Butyricimonas faecihominis: one gene and its partner. The protein of the gene in region 1 binds, or shares a complex with, the protein of each later gene. Links are inferred from orthologs where the notes say so. Each region holds a gene or a part of one and is shown on either strand. Other genes may lie near its edges. The genes, in order: pfkA and rny.

What was found.
Region 2: pfkA (region 1) and rny share a complex: the UniProt entries of both Bacillus subtilis proteins name them as parts of the possible RNA degradosome complex. The link is inferred for Butyricimonas faecihominis from one-to-one orthologs.

Annotation. Positions count from the first base shown.
Region 1 is NZ_AP028155.1:55,077-58,160, forward strand. The notes cover bases 110-2,862. They hold pfkA (6-phosphofructokinase), read left to right. Parts: upstream 110-872; coding sequence 873-1,853; downstream 1,854-2,862. Other genes in these bases: R8806_RS00210 (4-hydroxy-3-methylbut-2-enyl diphosphate reductase), read left to right, coding at 110-777; priA (replication restart helicase PriA), read left to right, coding at 1,872-2,862. In the rest of the region: more of R8806_RS00210, read left to right, coding at 1-109; more of priA, read left to right, coding at 2,863-3,084. UniProt on the Bacillus subtilis protein: Catalyzes the phosphorylation of D-fructose 6-phosphate to fructose 1,6-bisphosphate by ATP, the first committing step of glycolysis.
Region 2 is NZ_AP028155.1:2,584,552-2,587,791, forward strand. Bases 1-2,909 are described here. They hold rny (ribonuclease Y), read left to right. Parts: upstream 1-641; coding sequence 642-2,177; downstream 2,178-2,909. Other genes in these bases: R8806_RS10700 (hypothetical protein), read left to right, coding at 1-79; R8806_RS10705 (cell division protein ZapA), read left to right, coding at 82-369; R8806_RS10715 (nucleoside phosphorylase), read left to right, coding at 2,372-2,909. In the rest of the region: more of R8806_RS10715, read left to right, coding at 2,910-3,240. UniProt on the Bacillus subtilis protein: Endoribonuclease that initiates mRNA decay. Initiates the decay of all SAM-dependent riboswitches, such as yitJ riboswitch. Involved in processing of the gapA operon mRNA, it cleaves between cggR and gapA.

The DNA of each region.
Region 1 (3,084 bases):
TTGCAACATGGAAGATTATATTGCATAGGAGATATTGTGCATAATAGTTTGGAGGTGGAGCGATTAAAACAACTGGGATTAAGTACGATAGATCATGATGAGTTTGCCCGGTTGAAGGCGTGTCGTGTGTTGTTCCGGGCTCATGGTGAACCACCGAGTTCATACGAACTGGCAAAGAAGAACGGGATTGAGGTGATCGATGCCTCGTGTCCCGTGGTATTGAATTTGCAGAAGAAAATACGAGAGGCATACGAGGAGGTGAGAGCGAGCGGGGGGCAGATCGTGATTTATGGAAAAAGAGGGCATGCCGAGGTGAACGGGTTGGTGGCTCAAACGAATGATGAGGCGCTGATTATCGAGCAAGAGGAAGATTTGAAATCCATTGATTTTTCTCGTCCGGTAATCCTGTTTTCCCAAACAACCAAGAGTTTGGATGGTTTCAAGCGTGTCGTGGAGTTGGTGAAGGAGAATGCGAGGGCCTCCGTGGTAGTAAACGATACAATCTGCCGCAAGGTGGCGAATCGAATCCCGCAGTTGAAAGATTTTGCAGCAAGACATGATGTGATCTTGTTTGTTAGCGGGGAAAAGAGTTCCAACGGGAAGCAACTTTTCGAGGTTTGTCGGGAGGTGAATTCCCGGACTTATTTTGTGCAGGGGGTGAAAGACCTGCGTGATGAGATGTTTGATAAAGCTGTGAGCGTTGGGATCAGTGGAGCTACTTCAACACCGAGGTGGGTGATGGAAGAGATAAAGGAGGGGTTAAAAGCTAAAAACTAAAAGTTAAAAACTAAAAGCTAAAAAAATAAATTATAGAATTGGGGGTATAGAGATTAACATTTTTAATTTCCAATTTTCAATTAAACATTGTTTTTATGGGAAAGATTAAAAAAATAGGAGTTTTAACTTCAGGAGGCGATGCTCCGGGAATGAATGCCGCGATTCGGGCGGTTGTGAGGGCCGCTATTTTTAATGGCTGCGAGGCTTATGGTATTTACGATGGATATGAGGGATTGATTGAGGGAAATATTGTGCGTATGCATTCCCATGACGTGAGTAATATTATTCAACGCGGAGGAACTATTCTGAAAACAGCCCGTAGCGAGGAATTCCGTACGCCGGAGGGACGTACGAAAGCTTACGAGAAGATGCAGGAATTGGGAATTGATGCATTGGTCGTGATTGGTGGGGATGGAACTTTTTCCGGAGCCCGGTTGTTCTGTCAAGAGCATAACGTGCATATTGTCGGGATTCCCGGTACGATAGATAATGATCTTTACGGGACGGATTACACGATTGGATATGACACGGCGGTAAACACTGTGGTGGATGCCGTGGATAAGATCCGGGATACGGCAAGCGCTCATAATCGTTTGTTCTTTATCGAGGTTATGGGACGGGATGCCGGATTTATTGCGTTACGGTCGGCCGTGGCCACGGGGGCCGAGGCTGTTCTGGTTCCGGAAATTGAGACGGATTTGAATGACTTGGATCGTTACCTGGAACATGATTATAAACCTCATAAGTCAAGTGGTATCGTGATCGTGGCAGAAGGTGATAAATCAGGTGGAGCGTATACGATTGCCGATCAGATCGCTAAGAAACATCCCGAATATGATGTGCGAGTAACTGTTCTAGGTCATATCCAAAGAGGAGGATCTCCTTCCGCTTTTGACCGCGTGACGGCTAGTACGTTGGGAGTGGCGGCAGTGGATGCTTTGTTGGATGACCAGACCAGTATCATGGTTGGGATTATGAATAAGGATATTGTTCATGTTCCTTTTAACAAGGCTATTAAGAATTCAAAACCGTTAAATCATAATTTGTTAGATATTACGGAAGTCTTGTCTATTTAAAATCTAAAATTAATTCGTTTGTTGTACGCGGATGTCATTATCCCTCTGGGAGTGGAAAGTTTTTTTACTTATTCGGTACCGGAAGAATATGAACATTCGGTAACGGTAGGTGCGCTCGTGGTCGTTTCATTTGTTAAGAATAAACGTTACACGGGTGTTGTCTATGCGTTGCATACGAATCCGCCTGTCGGATTTGAAACAAAACCGATAGAACGAGTTATCGAGGAAGGATTTGCTCTTTCTGGTTCTCATTTGAAATTTCTATTGTGGCTCAGCGAGTATTACATGACACCACCGGGAGAGGTTATGCGTGCAGCATTACCTGTTTCGATGCGCTTGGAGAGTTACACGAGTTTGAGCTTGGTGAACGGCTGGGAAGAACGGTTGGTAGATGAAAGTGAATTAAGCCGGGAAGAGAAGGAGATCATGGGAGTATTTCGAGAAAGAGGTGAGATATGTATGGCCGAAGTCGAAAAACTCTTGAAGAGAAAGGATGTCTATGTTGCAGTTCGAGCCTTATTGGAAAAAGAAATTATCGGAATCAAGGAGTCGGTAGATGATCTGTTCAAGCCTAAAATTGAACGTTTGGTGAGATGGAAACGAAAGTTCACAAGTGAGGAACTGGACGAGATTCTTGATAGCTTAAAACGGGCGAGGGCTCAATACAAAATGCTGTGTGATTGGGTGTATTATAGCGACGAGCATCGAATCGAGGGGGTGCCTAGAACGGAGTTTATTCAGAAAATCGGTAGTTCAGCCTCAGCCTTGAAAGGATTGTGTGAACGGGGCGTGTTGGAAATTGTTGTGCAGGAAGTCAGCCGTTTAGAGGTATCTAAAGAGGAAGTGGAAAATGTACACGCTTTGTCGGGGGCGCAAGAAAAGGTTTTTGGCGACATTCAAGGGTATTACAAGGAGAAGGATTGTGTCTTGTTGCAGGGCGTAACTTCTTCGGGTAAGACTGAAATATATATTCATCTGATACAAGAGACGCTAAGGCAAGGAAAACAGGTGTTGTACTTGTTGCCGGAAATTGCGTTAACGGTACAGATCGTGAAACGCCTGCGACGGGTCTTCGGGGATCAAGTCGGCGTTTATCATTCGGGCATGGCAGATAGTACCCGGGCGGAGATGTGGCGTAAACAAAATGGTACGAATCCTTATCCCGTGGTGTTGGGTGTGCGGTCATCCGTGTTCTTGCCTTATAAACAATTGGGTTTGGTTATTGTTGACG
Region 2 (3,240 bases), 2.5 Mb from region 1 along the record:
GGGAAGTTCCGAGGCCAAAAATAGAATAAGCCAACTTGTGCGGGAGATTGATAAATGTATTGCTCTTTTGAATAATTAAATATGAATGATAAACTTACTATTACGCTAAATATAGCCGGTAGGCCCTGCGTTCTGACCATAGAGAGAGAGGAAGAAGAGGAGATCAGAAAAGCTGCACAGCTGATTAATAGTAAGATTGCAAAATATAGGGAAAAGTACGCAACTGCTGATCCCGTTGATTTTCTAGCTGTTACTGCGTTACAATTCACGGTAAAGATGCTGGAGGCTGAAAGGCGAAACGACGTGGAGCCGGTATTGGACGAGGTGAAGAAGATTAATAGCAGGCTCGATGAAGTTGTGAAAGAGTAAAAAAGAAAGAGTTCTTTGAAAAGGAAATAGATATACCCGCATTATTTCGTATTTAACTGGAAAACTCAACACTTAACCAATTAGAGTGAAGCTTAGTTAGCCAAAGACAGGCCTCAACCCTTCGGGGTTCCTTCGGGACGGTGGAAGTTTGAATCTGACGGCAGCTCTACCCGTGTCTAACAGGGGTTTTTTAAAGAAGAAATGATGCGGGTTTTTTGTATAAACAAAAAACACCAAAATATATTATATAACTATAAATTCAAGTTACGAATATGATAACAATAATAATTACCGGTGTTATTGCTCTGATAGTGGGATTCGTTCTCGGATACCTGCTAATCAACATGACCTTGAAATACAGGAGCAAAAACATCATCAAGGAAGCGGAAGCAGAGGCGGAAGTAATTAAAAAAGACAAGATTTTGCAAGCAAAGGAGAAATTCCTGCAGATAAAGGCCGAACACGAAAAACAAGTGAATGCCCGTAATAGCAAAATCCTTCTCGCGGAAAACAAGCTAAAACAAAAAGATGCCGAATTGGCTCGTAAAATGGAAGAATGTCAACGCAAGATCAAAGACGCAGAGACACAACAGGAGACGCTAGAGGCCCAAAAAGAATTACTGGAAAAGAAACACGCCGAACTGGATAAATTCAAAAAACAACAGATCGAGCAACTGGAAGCCATTTCCGGAATGTCTGCCGATCAGGCAAAGGAAAAACTCATCAGTTCTTTGAAAGACGAGGCCGAAACCGAAGCGATGTCATACGTGAACGAGATTATGGAAGAGGCAAAAATGACGGCAAACATGGAGGCGAAAAAGATCGTGGTAAAAACCATCCAGCGGGTGGCCACGGAAACCGCTACCGAAAATGCCGTATCTATATTCCATATTGATTCGGATGAAATCAAGGGACGTATCATCGGACGGGAAGGACGTAACATCCGGGCGCTGGAAGCAGCCACCGGTGTTGAAATCATCGTGGACGACACCCCGGAGGCAATTGTACTTTCCGGATTTGACCCGGTAAGACGCGAAATCGCTCGCCTTTCACTCCACCAATTAGTTACCGACGGACGTATTCACCCGGCACGGATTGAGGAAGTAGTAAACAAGGTGAAAAAACAAATCGAGGAAGAGATCGTCGAGACAGGAAAACGCACCACCATCGACTTGGGTATTCACGGGTTGCACCCGGAATTAATTCGGTTAGTCGGCAAAATGAAATATCGTTCTTCTTACGGGCAGAACTTGTTACAACACGCTCGCGAAACAGCCAACCTCTGTGCCATCATGGCCGCAGAATTGGGCTTGAACGTGAAGAAAGCAAAACGTGCCGGATTATTGCATGATATTGGAAAAGTGCCCGATGACGAGCCGGAATTACCGCACGCAATTCTCGGTATGCGCCTAGCTGAAAAGTACAAGGAAAAACCGGATATTTGCAACGCTATCGGAGCCCACCACGAAGAGATTGAAATGACAACGATGATCGCCCCGATCGTTCAGGCTTGTGACGCCATCTCAGGCGCACGTCCGGGAGCAAGACGGGAAGTGGTTGAGTCATACATCAAGCGCCTGAAAGAGATGGAAGACCTGGCACTTTCTTATAATGGAGTGGTCAAGACCTACGCCATCCAAGCCGGCCGCGAATTGCGGGTAGTCGTTGGTAGTGAAAAGGTATCTGACACGGAAGCAGAGAAGATTTCATACGAGATCGCTAAAAAGATTCAGGATGAAATGACCTATCCCGGTCAGGTGAAAGTCACGGTGATTCGAGAAACACGCGCTATAAATTACGCGAAATAGATAAAAGTCCGGCCATTTTTGCCGGACTTTTAAGTTATAGGTTATAAGTTGCAGGTTACAGGTTTAAAGTCGAAGACTTAACTTGTAACCTGTAACTTTTTAATCCAGCCGGAGCGACAAGATTAAAAACCCCCAAACATTTGTCCGGTATTATTTGTTTTACTAAATTTGGTTGCTCAAAAAGTAAACAGTATATGGAGCCAATAAAATCATCAGAATTAATCACGAACGATGACGGGAGTGTCTTTCACCTCCACCTTCATCCCGAAGATCTGGCAGAACAAGTGATCCTCGTGGGTGACCCTTCCCGAGTAGAAATGATTGCCTCGTATTTCGAGAAAATAGACGTCAGGAAAAGCGATCGGGAGTTCTGTACCATCACCGGATATTACAAGGGACACCGCCTGTCAGTTATCTCTACCGGAATCGGTGCGGATAACATCGACATCGTGATGAATGAACTGGATGCTTTGGCCAATATCAACTTGCACACCAAAGAAATAAACGCGGAAAAGAAAACATTAAATATAGTACGAATCGGGACTTCCGGTTCCGTGCAGGCAGATGTACCCGTACATTCATTCGTGATCTCGGAAATGAGCCTCGGCATAGACGGGGTATTGCGTTTCTACCGGGATAACGAAATGGTATGTGATGCCGCTTTCGAGGAGGCCTTTATCAAGGAGTGTCACTGGACACCCTTAGCAGCCCGCCCGTACGCGGTAAAAGCATCTGACGAACTGGTGGACAAATTACACACGGAAGGCGTTACCGTGAAAGGCGTCACGTTGACAGCAAACGGATTCTACGGGCCACAGGGACGAGTGCTTCGCTTACCGATCGAGATGCCGACAGTGAATGACGAGATTGCCCGTTTCAGATTCGGGAATTACAAGATCGTCAATTACGAGATGGAAAGTGCCGCCATTGCCGGCCTAGCCGCTCTTATGGGCCACCGGGCCACCACGATTTGCCTGATCATTGCCAACCGGGCAACCGGGGATGCCTCGGCCGATTACAAACCGCACATGAAGAAACTTATTGAATATACATTAAATTCTCT